Linked DNA regions of Bernardetia sp. MNP-M8. The protein of the gene in region 1 binds, or shares a complex with, the protein of each later gene. Links are inferred from orthologs where the notes say so. Each region holds a gene or a part of one and is shown in the gene's direction. Other genes may lie near its edges.

The links.
Region 2: the proteins of smc (region 1) and V9L04_RS04845 are in contact, whole or in part, in a crystal structure (PDB 3ZGX), measured with the Bacillus subtilis proteins. The link is inferred for Bernardetia sp. MNP-M8 from one-to-one orthologs.

Annotation. Positions count from the first base shown.
Region 1 is NZ_CP147012.1:3,090,405-3,100,102, reverse strand. The notes cover bases 2,768-6,855. They hold smc (chromosome segregation protein SMC), read left to right. Parts: upstream 2,768-3,118; coding sequence 3,119-6,655; downstream 6,656-6,855. Other genes in these bases: V9L04_RS12650 (hypothetical protein), read left to right, coding at 6,746-6,855; V9L04_RS12660 (YsnF/AvaK domain-containing protein), read right to left, coding at 2,768-2,789. In the rest of the region: V9L04_RS12675 (enoyl-CoA hydratase/isomerase family protein), read left to right, coding at 68-856; V9L04_RS12665 (YsnF/AvaK domain-containing protein), read right to left, coding at 1,309-2,130; more of V9L04_RS12660, read right to left, coding at 2,262-2,767; more of V9L04_RS12650, read left to right, coding at 6,856-7,630; V9L04_RS12645 (hypothetical protein), read left to right, coding at 7,748-8,101; V9L04_RS12640 (hypothetical protein), read left to right, coding at 8,091-8,567; V9L04_RS12635 (nitroreductase family protein), read right to left, coding at 8,636-9,202; hisS (histidine--tRNA ligase), read left to right, coding at 9,490-9,698. UniProt on the Bacillus subtilis protein: Required for chromosome condensation and partitioning.
Region 2 is NZ_CP147012.1:1,155,551-1,164,113, reverse strand. The notes cover bases 1,690-4,642. They hold V9L04_RS04845 (segregation/condensation protein A), read left to right. Parts: upstream 1,690-2,776; coding sequence 2,777-3,508; downstream 3,509-4,642. Other genes in these bases: V9L04_RS04840 (alkaline phosphatase PhoX), read left to right, coding at 3,664-4,642; V9L04_RS04850 (hypothetical protein), read left to right, coding at 2,472-2,693; V9L04_RS04855 (hypothetical protein), read left to right, coding at 2,051-2,254; V9L04_RS04860 (TonB-dependent receptor plug domain-containing protein), read left to right, coding at 1,690-1,870. In the rest of the region: V9L04_RS04865 (Glu/Leu/Phe/Val dehydrogenase), read left to right, coding at 1-978; more of V9L04_RS04860, read left to right, coding at 1,139-1,689; more of V9L04_RS04840, read left to right, coding at 4,643-5,136; V9L04_RS04835 (cytochrome c peroxidase), read left to right, coding at 5,280-7,142; V9L04_RS04830 (barstar family protein), read left to right, coding at 7,217-7,720; V9L04_RS04825 (NAD(P)-dependent oxidoreductase), read left to right, coding at 7,866-8,563. UniProt on the Bacillus subtilis protein: Participates in chromosomal partition during cell division. May act via the formation of a condensin-like complex containing Smc and ScpB that pull DNA away from mid-cell into both cell halves.

The DNA of each region.
Region 1 (9,698 bases):
TAATAAATATAAAATATTCAATACAATTCTTGCACAGACTAGAAAGTCTGAAATACACTATAAAAATATGACAAACGAAACCCTACAAACCAACTTTGAAACTTTAGCCGTTTCAAGTAAAGATAATATTGTAACATTACAATTAAATAGAGGAAAAGCAAATCCGATTAATCGTCAAATGATTAATGACTTACATACCTTTTTCGAACAGGCAACAAATGATGAGGATGTAAATGGTGTAATCATGACAGGAAAACAGCATTTTTTCTCTTCAGGATTAGATTTGAAACAACTCTATGATATGAATGAGGAAGATGTAAAAGAATTTTGGGTAGCTTTCATGAAAATGACAAAAGTAATTGCTTCTTTTCCTAAGCCACTCATTGCAGCTATTACTGGTCATAGCCCTGCTGGTGGTTGTGTATTGGCAGTTTGTGCAGATTATCGTGTGATGGCAGAAGGAAATTATATTATTGGACTCAATGAAATCCCTGTTGGAATTGTTGTACCAAAAGTAATTTTTGACTTATACGCTTTTTGGATAGGAAACAAAACAGCTTATCAATATCTTTTAGAAGGAAAGTTAATCAGTCCAAGTGAAGCAAAAGAAGTTGGGTTAGTAGATGAAGTAGTAGCTGCTGATAAAGTGCTTGCACACGCAGAAGAAAAAATGGAAGATTACGCTAATTTTGATGGAAAAACATGGTCTTTAAGTAAGTCGAATTTGCGTGGAGGAATGTTAGCAGGAATGAATATGGATAATTTGGACGAAATACTAGAACCAATGCTCAAACAATGGTGGTCGCCAAGAACTAGAAGTATTCTGAAAATGATTGTAGCTTCTTTGACAAAATAAAGAAAATAATTACGAATTATGAATTAAAAATTACGAATTTAATTTATTGATTATCAGTTAATAAATAAAAAATAGTAGTTTATTTAATTCTCATTCCTTAATAAAAAAAATATGTGGACAGAAAAAGACAATAAACTAACCAAAACATTCGAATTCAAGGATTTTCAAGAAGCCTTTGCTTTCATGACTCGTGTTGCCTTTTTAGCAGAACAACAAGGTCATCATCCAAACTGGAGCAATGTCTATAATAAAGTAGAAATTGAACTCACTACCCATGATGAAGGAAACACAGTTACAGCAAAAGATAAAAAATTAGCAGAAGCGATTGATAAAATTTAATATCTGTTTTCAAAAATGTATTGAAACACAAAAAAGACCTCCTATTTTAGAATAAGAGGTCTTTTTATATTACTTTCTGCACTTAATAGAAAGAAAGCTAGACTTTAGATAGTTTATACTCTACGAGTTTCCCCATCTGCTGTTACTTCTTCTACTTCTACTTTTGTTTCACGAACAGTATCTTTAATAGTTTCTTGACGTTCTTCGGCAGTTTTTCCAAGTCTTACCTCTTCTACTACACGAGCGTCTTTTGAAACAACTGCTTTTTCAGCATGCTCTGTTACTTCGATTTCGCTTTCTTTAAAGTTGGCAAAATCTGCTTCTGTAGCAGGACGATTTACTGGTTCACGTTCTACATAAACATGTTCTACACGCAAACGTACTGTTTCTTCTACTGGTTTTTCTACCAAATAACTACGCAATCTTGCGCCACGACCTGTTTCAGTATCACGTTTACCAACATGCATTTCTTCCTTGATTACTTTAGCTGATTGTTCGCCTTCTACATTAGCATATCCATTGTCTCTATACTTATTATAATGTTCTAAAGAATAATCTGTATAGTCATCTGAAATTGCTTTTTGATAATACTCATAATCACTTTCGATATCAATAGCTCCACAGTTATTCAATACTGTAAGTGCTTGTGCAGCTTCTTCTTTCGAATCTGCGTGTACTGTCAAAAGTGAATTACGTGCTGCTACATCACAATACATTGCTTTACGTTTTTCATCTTCATCATCTCCAAAAAGATTTTCAAAAAAACGTGTAATTGCATTTTCATTGTGATAGTCGTCATCATAGGTATAATCTTTACCTGCTGGACGTGCTGATAAATCTATGTCGTTTGCTTCAATGCCATTTTTCATCAATTGATTGGCTGCATATTGTGCTTCTTCTCCTGTTCTGAAAATTCCGATTACTGTGTTACTCATAATAAATTACGTTTAAAAAATTAAGTTTAAAAAATATATAAATAAAAATTAGACAAAGAGGTAGAGCCACAAGAGCATAAAATACCTCATTCTAATGTTTTTTCTGATTGTTTTCTTGATTGATAATTTAATTATTCTGAACGTTCTACCGAAACTTGTTCGGATTTCAACGTTACCTCTTCTGTATGAATTTCTTTATGTTGCGTTTTGTTAATGTGCAACTCTTCCACAAGAAGAATCTTTTTTTGAACCACAACTACTTCTTTCAAAACAGATACAATCATAGTATCTCCCTCATAGCGAATAGCTTGATGATTCACATCTACATACTCATTTTTCGGTTTGCGTTCTACACTTACCTCTGTATGCTTGATAGGAACTTCTACTGTGCTTTTTTCTTCATTTACTTTTTTAATAATGCGAATCTTACCCGATTCGATTACTTCCTTGTCTATATGAAGTTCTTCTTCTAAGACAGGAATAACAATTTCCTCTCCCTCTTCAAATATAGTAATATTCAAATCCTTCACATTAGTATTCTGCTTCTTGCGTCCTTCGTAAGCCTGAGCAGCATCTAATTTTTCTTTTAAATTTAGTGAAGAAATAGATAAGTCTTTTTCTGACTTATCCTGTTTTTCATTTGTTGAGTAGGTAGGCATAATTAATTAAGATAAAAAAATAAGAATTTTGAAAAAATAATTAAGAGAGCAAAAAAAAGTAATTGCCATCTTTATGAAATTCTTGCTATATATACAAATTTGAACTTGCTTTTGTTTGAATAAATTTAAAATTAATTGATTAAAATGATTAATTTATTCAACAGAAGCCTACTATTATTTCTATGAGTAGCTTTTTTATAAGAGAATATAATTTATGATAAGCCTATTATTTTTTCGTAATTTTACAATCGTATTTTGTGCTTATAGGGAAAAGACAAACCTTTTCCAGTTTAATATATCTGAAAATATTGGCTACAGGAAAATAATATATGCAACTTCTTCGATTAGAAATAAAAGGATTTAAAAGTTTTGGAGATAAAGTAGTCGTTCGTTTTGACGAAGGAATTACAGGTGTCGTAGGACCAAATGGCTGTGGAAAATCAAATATTATTGATGCCATGCGTTGGGTTTTGGGCGAACACCGTACTCGTCATTTGCGCTCCGATAAAATGTCAAATATTATCTTTAATGGAACAGCAAAAAGAAAGGCTGCTGATGCTGCCGAAGTTTCATTATATTTTGAGAATAATAGACAACTTTTGCCACCAGAGTATAAAGAAGTTTGTATTACAAGACGTTATACTCGTTCGGGTTCTAGTGAATATTTTTTGAATGGTACATCTTGCCGTCGAAAAGACATCACAAATTTGCTCATGAATACAGGTGCAACTTCTAATAGTTACGCCATCATTGAGCTAAAAATGGTCGATGATATTCTGACCGATAGAGAAGATGCACGAAAAGTGATGTTTGAAGAAGCTGCTGGTGTGGCTCAGTTCAAACAGCGTAAAAAAGAAACACTAGCAAAACTAGAAGCAACTTTATCAGATTTGGAACGTGTAGAGGATTTGATGCACGAAATTGATAAAAATATGAAAGGTTTGGAACGCCAAGCTCGGCAAGCCGAAAAATATTTTTCTACTAAAGAAGCCTACGAGAAGTTTAGTATTGCCCTTGCAAAACGTCAAGTAAAAAGTAATTCTGATGATTTTGTCGATTTGAATACTCAAATTAATGAGATTCTAGCACAAAAAGAAACACTCACAGCCGAACAAGAAAGTTTAGAGCAGTCTATTGAAGAGCAAAAAAATACAGCACAAGAACAAGAAAAAATTATTTCTGAAAAGAAACGTTATTTGTCTTCTCAGATAGAAAAAATAAATCATCTTCAAAACGAAAAAGTTAGAAATGAAGACCGAACTCAGTTTTTAAGTCGTAATCGCAATCAAATTGAAGAGCAATTACTGGAAGATGAAACTGGAACGAAACAAGCAGGAAGCAGTTTGGAGACTTTGCAACAAAATCTTGAAAGTCAAGAAAAGCAATTTCTAGAAACTCAAAGTATTTTAGAAAACTTCAAAAAGTCTCATTCAGAAGAAAAAGTAAGAACTGAAAATTTGCGCTCTGCCATGCAAGCAGCACAAGAAAAATTCAAAACACTTCAAAATGATATTCTCATTCTTCAAAAAGAAATTGAATTAAAGGAAAATCAACAAAGTGGCTCAAAACAAGAAAATGACCAAATTGCACTAGATTTTTCTGGACAAGCTGATGAATTGCAAATTACATTAAAGAAAGTACAGGAAATTGAAAACGAATTAAAGAATAGAAATAATGAAATTTCAGAACTAGAAAAAATTGAAGCTGAAAGAACACAAAAAATAAACTCGCTTACTACTCAAATTGAGTCTTTAAAAGAGCAAATAGGAACAAAACAGCGAAAAGAAAGCAGTTTGAAAGCTGAACAAAATCTTACCAAATCTCTAGTAGAGAATATGGAAGGTTTTTCAAACGCTCTTAAATTCTTGAATAAAAACGAAAGTTGGTCTGAAAAAGCCGTTTTATTAGCTGATATTTTCACAGCACAAGAAGAATATAACGATGCCCTTTTTGCAATTTTAGAGCCGTATCTTAATTTTTATGTTGTCCAAACAGAAGAAGAAGCACGAAACGCCATTTCATTATTGACAGAAAACGAAAAAGGAAAAGCAAACTTTTTTGTTTTGGATAAATTAGAAAATGTTATTCCAAATCTTCCTCCAATTGATAATGCTGTTGCAGCTTTGGCAGTTATTCAGTTTGATGAATCGTATAAAAAATTAGCCTATTCACTTTTTCATAATGTTTACTTTAGTGAGAATGATAATTCGAATAATGTTGAAGGATTTACGATTGCACTCAAAAATGGACAGTTTGTAGCTCGTAATGGTGGAAATTGGACAGGTGGAAAAGGAAAAGAAAATGCAAATCAGAATTCTCAACTTGGTAGAAAACAACGTTTGGAAGAATTGAATAAGGAAATTCTAACTTTAGAAGAAGAAATTTCTGTTTTAGAAAATCAAAGAAATGAATTTTTAGCTCAGATTGAAGACTTAAAAGAACAATCTCAATTTGATGAGCTTCGAAACCTTCAAAAAGAAACGAATACTATTTCGCAGCAAAAAATATCACTTCAAGCTAAAGCCGAACAAATGCAGGAAAACGTTAGGCGAAGCGAAGAGCGAAAACAAGCAGCGCAAGAGCGTTTAAGTGTTTTGGCAGAACAAATTGAAAAGCTAAAACCAAAAGTCAGTCAGAAAAAAGAAGAAGTAATCGAAGCCGAAAGAGCCTATTATGACTTAAATGATAAATATTCTACTCAAAATGAGCGTTTTCAAGAGATTGCAGAAGAATTGCAGGAAAAAAACATGTCTTTTATTCAGTTTGAAAGTAAATTAGAAAACCTCAAACAAGAAATAAAATTCAAACAAACTTCTTTACTTACAGGAAAAGAACGAATTACCCAAAGTCAGCAACAGCTTCAAGAAATTGCAGAAGAAGTAAATCAGCTTAAACAAAAAATTACGTTACAGATTGAAGAAATAACTTCTTTAGAGGAAATTAAAGCCGATTTACAAGGCGATTTATCCGAAATTGAAAGTCAGTTTTATAAGTTGCGTGAAGAAATAACGAGAGTAGAAAAAGTTATAAAGGAATTGCAAAGACAGCGTGAAAACTGCGATACCAGAACGATGTCTTTTCAAAACAAACTCAATGAAACAAAACTAAAACTAACAGCAACAAGAGAACGACTTTCAGCAGAATTTGAAATAGAACTTACAGACGAACTTTTGGAAGCCAAAACAGAAGAAGACGAACTCCCAGACGAAACATTAATCGATGAAATAGAAGCAGCAAAACGTCGTTTGCAACGCATAGGGACAATAAATGCCACAGCAAAAGAGGCTTATGATGAAATAAAAGGACGACATGATTTTATTACAGAACAAAGAAGCGACCTTTTCGACGCTCAAAAACTCTTAGAAGATACAATTGCAGAGCTTGATGATGCAGCCAAGACAGCCTTTTTAGATGCTTTTAATCAAATTAGAGAGAATTTTATTCGTGTTTTCCGTTCTCTTTTTTCAGAGGAAGATAATTGTGATTTGACTTTGACAAATCCTGATGACCCACTTTCTTCAAAAATTGAAATTATTGCACAACCAAAAGGAAAGCGACCTCTTACTATCAAACAACTTTCAGGAGGAGAAAAAACGCTGACAGCCGTTGCACTTTTGTTTGCGCTTTATCTGTTGCGTCCTGCGCCTTTCTGTATTTTTGATGAAGTAGATGCACCTTTAGATGATGCAAACATTGATAAATTCAATAGAATTATCAAGAAGTTTTCAGAAGAAGTACAGTTTATTATCGTTACTCACAACAAGCGAACAATGGTAAGTACAGATGTTGTTTATGGCGTTACAATGCCTGAAATTGGTGTTTCGAAAGTCTTGCCTGTGGATTTGAAGGGGATTTTGGTGGAGTAAAATTTTTAGAAAATTGATATAGAAATAATAAATATTTTATTTATTTTTGGATATAATTAATTTTTATCTAATTTACTTTCAAAAAATAATATGGACGCAAAATATCAATCTTTAATAAGAATACTAGAAACAACGGATAAAGAGTTAGCAGATAAATTAAGAAATGGAGAGGGAAAAATATCTGATGTGGTTTCTATTAGGTATGTTGCCCATGATTTAGATCGTATTGAACCTGTCCATTATTATATATACTTAGATGATCTATCTATTTTAGGCGATGTAGCTGAAGAACAAAAAGAAAGAATATTAAAAGCATTACAGACTATACATCCTACTAGAGTTAATGATTTTGAATATTCAATAACTGACGTTAGTTTTAGTGAAAAAGAAGCTAAGACTTTTAATAAAGAAGACCATAAAAAAATCTGTAAAGAAGTTCATACATATTTTTCTCAACTAGCAAAAGTTCCTCCTTTCTTTTTGCAGAAAGAAATAGACACAAAAATAATACAATATGCAGGAAGTATAGAAGCTGTTTACAGAAACTTTTTATTAGCTCATTTAAGAACTCTATATATTGATAATGGTGGATTAGTACAAGCAGAATCATTGCAAGTAGGAGGAAAAAGCGATGTAGCAATTCATATGCCTAATGGAGAATGTATATTTTTAGCAGAGATGAAACTTAGAAGTGGAAATACACTAATGAGTTGTATAGAACAATTGGATATATATTGCAATGAAAAAATCAAAAATTTAGCTGTAATCATATTAGAAGAAGGTACAGATTTGCAATACTCCAATGGAAAAGACGAGTTGAGTGGTTTTGCAGCTGATAAAGGTGGTATAGCTCATGGGGCTGATTCTAACTCCTTCTTTATAAATGGAATAAACCTTTTACGCTCGGATGACCCAGTAGAAAGAAATTTATTCATTTCAATTTTTCATACTCGTAGAGGAACTAATCCAGCTTAATTTTAGCATAAATTCTTATTTAAAATTATTTGTATGTTATTCCAATATCTTCTCATATGTTGAAAGTGAATTAGTAAGTGATTTGATTAAAAAAATGATATATTTGAGTAAAAAATTATGGCAAAAAAGCAAGAAGATAATGAACCTCAACACAGGGGAAGAATACAGGCACAAGGTGGAAATTTGGAAGAGTCAGAGTCTTGGTCGCAAGATAAACCTTTAACTTTAGAAGAAGGATTAATTTTACTAGAAAAACTAAAAGAAAAATTACCTAATAAAGAACTTTTATTGCGACAAACAGCTTTTGATAAAGCAAAGGATTTTATCGAACAAGCAGGCGAAAATGGAGGGATAGATGCTCAAGTTTCCAAAACTTTTAAAGTAAAGGGAACTCGTGATATTAGAGTTGATATTGAGGTTATTAAAGGTACTGCATTTCTTAGAATAAATATTATAGACCATGAAGAATAAAATTTTATATCAAAACTTTCTTAAAGATAATCGCATTTATTCCCTAACAAAAAATTGGTGGAAGAGAGAATTTTATAAGAAAATAATAGGCAAGGATTCAAAATTTGAAAAACAGATAGATTCAGAATGGATTTTTAATTGGCACAATGATGATTTTAATAATAAAAAAGAATTGAAAGATGGAAATCCTATTTTTACAGTCTTTTCTAAATCAAAACAAAAATTAGTTCGTATCATTCAAGAAGAAGTCGAAACCGATACTTTAGAAGATGCGATTGAAATAAGTGCTTGGATACAAAAAGGATTCTATCCAAAAGAAGAAACACCTGAGTTAGTTATTTCTTTGGAACTTAGCAGAAACTCCTCAAAAATTGCTTTTGACTGGATAAAAAAATGGTTTGATAATGAACTAGAAAATAAAGATTTAGAAATTGATTTTGACGAAAGGAACTCTGTTTCATTATAAATTAGAATTTTGAAAATTCTTAAAAAATATAGGCTAGAATAATTAGTTCTAGCCTATAAAAGCTCTTTTTATTTCCCCATCTTTCCAACAAAAGTAATTTCATCTAAATCTTTTCTAGGAGATTTTGGAGACTCTTTTTCTTTTAAGTCATTAGGAAGTTGTTCTTTATCTCCCAAATGACCTATTGCTACAAAACTAACAGGTTCAAAATCAGTGGGAATATCTAGTTTTTCTATTGCTTTTTCGCTCTCATAACCTGCCATGTGATGCAAATAAATATCCATTGACATCGCTTGCAAACTCATATTTCCCATAGCAAGTCCTACATCATGCCAAGAATGTTTGTTTGGTTCGCCTGTTTGCTCAAAGTTTTTTTTAGCTAAAGTAGCAACCAGAACAGCAGCATTTTTTGCCCAAACTTGATTGAATTCTGTCAGACAACTTACTAATCTATCGAAATTTTCTGTATCTTCTTTGCCTGCATAGACAAATCGCCAAGGCTGCTCATTAAAACAAGATGCTGCTTTTCCTGCTGCTTTGAAAAGTAGATTCAAATCTTCTTTGGAAATAGATTTTGATGAAAAAGCTCTTGGACTCCAACGCTCTTCAATAATAGGTAAAATGGAATTTGACATAAAATAAAAATGTTTTTTAGGTTAAAAAATGAAATATCACACTATTTAAATAAAAATGTGATGAAAAATGTTTAAAAGAATACAAAACTAAACAGCCATAGAAAAAGCAAATTACCAATCTAAAAGCTCATTTTGAAATTGGCATTTTGAAAGCCTTGTACATAAATTTGAAAGAGATTTTGGTAGAGTAAATTCAAATTTGGAACTTTCAACCTACTTTTTTTGGTATATTTGTCATACTAAAACATTCAAAAGAAAATTTTACGAGAAAATATCAAGAATAAGTTATGAAAAAACCTTCTGTTCCACAGGGAATGCGTGATTTTTCGCCCGAACAAATGCTCAAACGCCAATGGCTTTTTGATTCTATAAAAAAAGTATTTATAAAATATGGTTTCTTGCCTTTAGAAACACCTACCATGGAAAACCTAGATTCTCTGACAGGAAAATATGGTGATGAAGGTGATCAACTTCTTTTTAGAGTGCTTAATTCAGG
Region 2 (8,563 bases), 1.9 Mb from region 1 along the record:
GGTATTCACTCTACTGTTTTAGGACCTGCCTTGGGTGGAACTAGAATGTGGAATTATGCTACTAGCAATGAAGCTGTAACTGATGCACTTCGTCTTTCTCGTGGTATGTCTTATAAAAACTCTATCGCTGGACTTAATCTAGGTGGTGGAAAAGCTGTTATTATTGGCGATGCACGTACTCAAAAAAATGAAGCTTTATTGCGTCGTTTTGGTAAATTCGTAGAAAGCCTTAACGGAAAATACATCACAGCCGAAGATGTAGGAATGACAACAGTTGATATGAGTTATATTGCTATGGAAACCAAACACGTAACTGGTTTAGATGAAAATCGTGGTGGTTCGGGTGACCCTTCTCCATTTACAGCTCTTGGAACTTATATGGGAATGAAAGCAGCAGCCAAAAAAATGTATGGAAGTGATAGTTTAGAAGGCAAAAAAGTGTCTATTCAAGGTGCTGGACACGTAGGCGAATATATCATCGAACATTTATCAAAAGAAGGTGCAAAAATCTATGTTACTGATGTTTATGAAGATCGTTTGATGGATATTGCAAAAAAATACAAAGTAGAAATTGTAGGTCTAGAAGAAATTTATGATTTAGATGTAGATATTTATTCTCCATGTGCATTGGGAGCAACTGTAAATGATGAGACTTTGAGCCGTTTGAAATGTCAAATTATTGCAGGTTGTGCAAACAATCAGCTTAAAGACGAAACGATTCATGGAAATGCATGTCTTGAGCGTGGAATTATTTATGTTCCCGACTTTTTGATTAATTCAGGTGGTGTTATTAATGTTTATTCTGAATTTGCTTCACTGCCTCGTGAGTGGGTGGTTCAGAAAACAGAGCGTTTATACGATATGTGTTTGGAGGTAATCAATACTTCTGTTTCTGAAAACAAAAATGCTCAAGATGTAGCCATTCAGATTGCTCAAGATAGAATTGATTCAATTGCAAATATCAAAACTAGAAGATAAGGAACAATTACGAATTACGAATTAAAAATTACGAATTTAATAATCATTTATTAGCCGATTAATTTATAAATCACAAAAAAAGCGAATTGCCTTGCTGCAATTCGCTTTTTTTGTGCGTATGATTTAAGAATGAAATACAAATTATCTTAAAATTAATCTTATGAAAAAAATCTATCAAATCATTTTTATAATTTCTGTTTTATTTTTTATTGGAGAACAGGAAAATTTAGTTTTTGGGCAAAGTGAAATAGTCAAAATGTTAGAAGGTAAAATAAGCTGTTTTCAAATCTCATCATCTTCTACTAAAACAGACAGTACAAACCAAATAGTAAAGGATACAACTCAAGCTATAAATAATAACAAAGAAGAGAGAATTTTTGAACGTAATCCAAGATTTTGTCCTTCATCATTTGTTGCTAATGATGGTAAACCCTTATATGTAATAGATGGAGTTCCGCAAGAAAATGATTCATTAGTTTTAATTAAAATTAATGCAAATGATATTGAATCAATTACTATTTTAAAAGGAGCAACTGCAACAGCTCTTTATGGTTGTAGAGCAGTAAATGGTGTAATTATTATCACAACCAAAAAGAAAGAAATCAAAGAAGAGAAAATAGAAAAGCCAGTAGAAGAAATTAAAATAAATATTTTCCCTAATCCTACTTCAGATTTTGTAAATATTGATTTAGATATAAAAGAAAAATCAGAAGTAGAAATCCAAATGTATAACCTTCAAACTTTAGAGAGTTATGAAGTTGTAAAAGGAGAATACGAAGTAGGAAAACAAACCATTAAATACCAAACTGATTTCTTGAAAAATGGTATTTATAATCTCAAAATTAAAATTGGAAATCAGATTATCGAACGCAAACTTGTTATTGAAAATTAAAAAATTACATAACACAGATTTTTATAAAAAAAGCATATTGTATTTTACTACAATACGCTTTTTTGTGTGTAAATTTGAAAAAAAATGTATCGATATGTAGCGTACATTTTTAATGTGCAAAAATGTACCATACACTTTAGCGTTTGGAAAAAGAACTAAAAAACCAGTTTATTAAAAAATATGGCAACAGAAAAATATATTTGTGAATCTTGTGGTAGCAACGAGTTTGTAACCAAACCCAATCATTTTGATGTGTTTTCGGCAGAAGATGGAAAACTTATCTTTCAAGAATCGATGTTGGTAGAAGATGACAGTGCAATCGAACTCTTTTGTTTTGAATGCGACGAAAAATTAGAATTCGATGAAGACGATTTGGAGTTTTAATATTTCTTTCAAGATTGAAAAAAGAGAGAGTAGAAATTAGATAAATTCTGATTCTATTCTCTTTTATCAATTTGTGACGCACTGCGTCACGAATTCTAAAATACATGCTTTATCTCCCTACCGAAGAAGAACTAAAAGCAGAATTAGAACGAGAAAAATTATTTATTGAGAATAGAAAGAAGTCATAAATTTAATTACTTTTTTTAACTAAAAAACAATGAAGTATAACCTAGAAGAAGCCTTTGAGCAATTAGAAAAAATAAAAGAAGAGAGTAATATTGTTCTGGTTAAACTTGATGGAGCGAGAGAAAAAGATACAATTACAGTTGTAATTAGTAGGGTAAAATCTATAGAAGGCACAATTCAATACCATGGAAATGATTTATTATTAGTAATTAATAAGGCAATTAATCGATATTATGAAGTAAAATCTACATAACAGAAATTTAATTAGACTTATTTTTTTATTACACCTATCAAATAACTTCTAAAATTTAACTTCATACTTCTAACTTTGCATCCATGTACGAAATAAAAATACCCGTTTTTGAAGGCGCATTTGATTTGTTACTTTTCTTTATTGAGAGGGACGAATTAGACATTTATGATATTCCGATTACCAAAGTAACGACTGATTTTTTGGAGTACATTCGTGCGCTAGAAAAAATGAATATCGAACTGGCAAGTGAATTTATTGTAGTGGCTGCAACACTCATGCAGATAAAAGCAAAAATGTTACTTCCTCGTGAGCAGGTAGATGAAGAAGGAAATATCATTGACCCAAGAAAAGAACTTATCCAACAGCTTTTAGAATACAAGCGTTATCGCCCTGTTATTCAGCAGCTTTCTAATTTGGAAGATGATTCTTTGGCTAGAGAAACGAGAGGAAATATTATTTCAGAACTCAAAACCCTTTCAAAAGTACGTCCAGAAGATGTAGATTTGGAAGATGTAGATTTATATAAATTATTGAAAGCCTTCCAAAACGTAATGGAATTGCATGAGCTTTCACAGCCAAAACTAAGTAATATAAAACCCTATCCATACAGCGTAAATAATCAAAGAGCCTATTTGATTCAGAAGGTTTTGAATAATGAAAGAGTAAATTTTTTGGAAGTCTTGAAAGAAAGTGGAAACCGTGTTTTGGTCGTTTTTAACTTTTTGGCAATCTTAGAACTTATCCAAGTAGGAGATATTAAGCTAGAAATCAGCGAAGAACCCGATTTTAATGAATTCTTTTTATGTAAAGGATAAATTTTTTGTTAAGAAAAACCAAACAAAGTATATCAAAAAAGTGCAATTTCTTAGTCAGAAGTTAATCAGTAGGTAAGGCTGGAATAGTAAGTTTGCAGCATCAAACAAAAACACTAAATGCTCATTCAAAAATTTACTATTTCAATATTATCAAAATGAAAACTTCAAAATTTACTTTATTAACTCTTGCTTTTGTAGGTTTAAATCTAACAACAGCTTGTAAAGACGACGATAATGATACACCTGATGTAATCACTACAGATGTAGAATTGGCTGCTCATTCTATTACACCTTCATTTTTAAAACTTTCTTCTGAATTTTCTAGTGTAAAAGTGATGCCTTTGCTTACTTCAGAAGACAAATTAAGCGAAAGTCCTAATTTCGTTTATGGCTCAATGGCTGATGGTGCTGGCTTGTTGAAAAATGCTGATGGAACTTTTACACTCATCAATAATATTGAATCTGATTATTCTATTGCTAGAATTACGCTTGACAAAACATTCAAACCTGTAAAAGGTGAGTATATCCTCAACGCACAAGCAACAGCTTCAACAGCTCAATGTTCGGGAACTCTTATTACTCCTCAAGAACATGGTTTTGGTCCTTTGTATTTGTCTGGTGGAGAATGGGGAGGCGCATCTAAAGGTGTTTTTGCTACTGACCCTTTCAAAAGTGCAACTTCGGCTTCTTCGCCTCGTATGCTTACTGCAATGGGACAATGGTCGACAGAAAATGCTGTTCCAATTGGAAAAGATGCTTATGCTAACAAAACAGTTGTTTTTATTGGTGATGATCATTCAGATGATGCTATACCATCAGGACAATTAGGAATGTATGTTGGTGATAGAGGTGATTTAGAAGGTGGAAAACTTTACGGACTAAAAGTAACTTCAAATGGTATCAATTATGAAATGGATATGAAAGAAGGGACTTCTTATGACATGGAATTCGTAGAACTCAATGAAACAAATATTGATTTGTTAGATGCAGAAGCCAAACAAAAAGGTACAATGGGATTCTCAAGAGTAGAAGATATTGACTGGAGAAGAGGTTCTGCAAACAACAACAGAGAAGTTTATTTTTGTGTTACAGGTCGTAAAAAAGATGGTTTAGAAGGAAAAGGAACTTTTTATGGACGTGTTTATAAACTAGAAATGAATCCAGAAGATCCAACTAAGGCAGGTAAAATCACTTGTGTATTAGATGGTGACAAATTAGATGGAAAAGCAAAAGCATTTCATAGCCCAGATAATATCCTAGTAACTGAAAATTATGCTTATATTCAAGAAGATCCAAATGGCTACTTTGATACAGAAGACAAAACACATTACGCACGTTTATATCAATATGATTTGAGAACAGGAGCATTAAAAGTAGTTTTGGAATGTGACCAAGTTACAGCAGCAGCACAAGGGTATGGAACAGAAAATGGAGTTTGGGAAATTACAGGAATGATTGATGTTTCTGATATTGTAGGAGTTGATGAAACATTCTTAGTAATTACTCAAAATCACGGTTGGGAAAGTGCTGACGGAATTCCTTTTACAGATCCAAATGCTGTTTCAGATGTGGATGCAAGTACAAAAGAAGGAAGTATGTTATTTATTGTAAATGGTTTAGGAAGATAATTTTTCTATTCTTATTTACTAAAACAGCCCTAAGAAACTATTGAATTATTCAATTTTTTCTTAGGGTTTTTGATAATTTATATTACAAATACTAACCGTCGTTGAGGTCTGAACCGTCAGCGAGGATTTTTTAATTACCTCAAATGAAATTCCCAATTTCCCTCCTTACTTTATTTTCTAGTTTACTTTTTGTTGTTTCTTGTACCAATTCACAAAAAGAAACTTCTCAAAAAAATAATCTTCAAGAAACTAAAAATCCATTCAAAGAAATAGAAGCGATCTATTTATCGAATATAGAAAACTGTATCAATAATTTAGAAGCTACCAAAAAAGCACTCAATTTTATTGATAAAGACACAGCTTATAATAAAATTCATATCCAAAAAAGTCAAGAACATTATAGAGAAGCGAGAAATAATTTTAAGAAAATAGAACCGATTTTATCTTTTGTGGATGCAAATAATTACAAAACACTTATCTCTCCAAATCTTTTGAAAGTAGAAGAAGAAGATGCTACCAATATCAAAATAAATGAGCCTTTTGGTTTTCAAGTATTGGAAGAGCTTTTGTTTTTAGAAATCAATCCAACTGGAAATATAGAAAAAGAAATAGTCAAAAAAATTCAAAAAAATGCTGACAAAACGCTTCAACGTCTTCGATTGATTGAAAGGAATACAAATCTTTCTGTGTATAAAAATTATCATTTTTTGTGGCTTTTTAGAGATGCTATTTTTAGAGTTGCCTTGACAGGAGTTACAGGTTTTGACTCGCCTTCTGGAATTTCTCTTTATGACAATAAAATCGTTTATCAAGAGTTAGAAAACTATTTATCTTTCTTTGAAACTCAATTTGAAGACCAGCAACTTTATCAAGAATGGAAAGAATCACTAAAGAAAAGTATTCAGTTTTTAAATGAAGATGACAAAACCAATTTTGAAAATTTTGATAGATATTCATTCATAAAAAATCACACAGAATCACAAATTCAGCTTTGGAACAAAACAGTAAAAGACTGGAAAATAGATTTTCCTTTAGAACTTGCCTTTCAAAACGATGCAACTTCGCTTTTTTCAGATTCTACATTCAATCTAAATTTCTTTTCTGACCAAAAATTAGGACAAATTTCCAAAGATAAAATCGTTTTGGGAAAACAGCTTTTTAATGATGTAAATCTTTCAAGCAACAAAAAAATGAGTTGTGCAACCTGTCATCAGCAAAGCCGAGCATTTACAGATGGAAAGAAAATTCCTGAAGGACAAAAAAGAAACAGTCCAACACTAACTTATGCAGCACTTCAAAAAGGTTTTTTTTATGATAATAGAGCAGGAAGCTTGGAAGGGCAAATTGTATCAGTTATCAATAATGAAACAGAATTTCATACCAATGCAGAAATTTTATTAAAAGCTGTCAAAGAAAATCCTGTTTATGTTCAGCAGTTTTCAAAACTTTATTCAGATAGTTTGACAGAACAAAATATCAGAACAGCAATGGCAGATTATATCCGTAGTCTTTCGCCTTTTTCTTCTAAATTAGACAGAAATATGAAAGGAACAGAAAATTCTTTTACACAAAATGAAATCAATGGTTTCAATCTTTTTATGGGAAAAGCTGCTTGTGCGACCTGTCATTTTGCACCTCTTTTCAATGGAACTGTTCCTTCTTCGTTTAGAGAATCTGAAATTGAGCTTATTGGTGTTCCTTCAAAAAACGATACTCTCAATGCAAAAATTGATACTGATTTTGGAAGATACAACGTTTTTCAGACCGAAGAAAGAAAGCATTTTTTCAAAACTCCAACACTTCGAAATATCTCAAAAACAGCTCCTTATATGCACAATGGCGTTTATCAAACATTAGAACAAGTAATGGACTTTTATAACCGTGGTGGAGGCGCAGGAATCGGAATTGATTTGGAATATCAAACTCTACCAGCCGAACCTTTGAATCTATCAGAACAAGAAATCAAAGATGTAATTGCTTTTCTACGAACTTTAGACGATGAGTAAACAGAGGAGTAAAAGAAGGAATATTTTTTTGTAATTTGCATAAACTTAAGTTGTATACTTTTTAATTTTTTTAAATGGAAACCTACGAAGAAAAAGCCAAAAAATGGCAACAGATACGAGATAAGAATATAGATTTAAACATAATAAGTAATGGTTGTGTAAGATTATACCATAAAGAAAGTATCATGGACTATGATATTGAATTATTGAAAGATAAAAATTATGAGATAATAGAGTTTGAAGGAGATTTTTTATCAAATAAAGCAGAGTTACACTATGACCTTCAACATAAATTAAACTTCCCAGATTATTATGGTAAAAACTTTGATGCTCTCAATGATTGTTTACGTGATTATGAGGTAAGTGATGAAGGTACATTAATAGTTTTCAGACACTTGAACCACTTAGATAAATGGAGTATAACAATGCTTTTGGATGTTTTTGCAGAGCAAGGCAGACAAAAATTTGCTCACGGAAAAAAATTATTACTTTTGGTACAAATAAATGATAGAAACTTTAAAATTACTGAACCTATTGGAGCTATAAATCTCTATCTTTTAAATGACAAAGAAAGGTAAAAACATTTCACAACAAGAAATCAAAGATGTAATTGCTTTTTTACAAACTTTAGACGATGAGTAAACAGAGGAGTAAAAGAAGGAATATTTTTTTGTAATTTGCATCAAAATTGAATTTAACACACAAAAACACCTTTTCTTTTTTATGCAAAAAATAGCTCTTATTCGTGAAGGCAAAACACCACCAGACCGTCGTGTCGCCCTTACTCCCAAACAGTGCAAAGAAGTTTTAGATAAATATAGAATTACTGATAAAGATTTCGAAATATTGGTTCAGCCTAGTCCAATTCGTTGTTTTTCAGATGAAGAGTACGAAAAAGTAGGTTGTAGAGTTACAGAAGATATAAATGAAGCGAGTATTCTTTTAGGTGTAAAAGAAGTTCCTAAACCTCAACTTATTGAAGGCAAAACCTATTTGTTTTTCTCTCATACCATCAAAAAACAGCCGTATAATAGAGATTTATTAGAAAAAATTATAGAAAAAAATATTCGTCTTATAGATTATGAGGTTCTGACAAATGCAGCAGGACAAAGAGTGATTGCTTTTGGTCGTTATGCAGGAATTGTAGGAGCATATAATGGGATTTTGACCTATGGAAAGCGTTTTGATTTATTTGATTTGAAACCTGCCAATGAATGTTTTGATATGGATGAAATGTGGAGCGAATTTGAGAAAGTAAAACTTCCAACTATCAAAATTGCCGTTACAGGAGGTGGAAGAGTTGCAAAAGGTTCGGTAGAAGTTTTGGAAGGAATGAAAATAAAGGAAGTCAGTCCAGAAGATTATTTGAATAAAGAATTTGATGAAGCTGTTTTTACTCGTCTTCGCTCACAGGATTATCA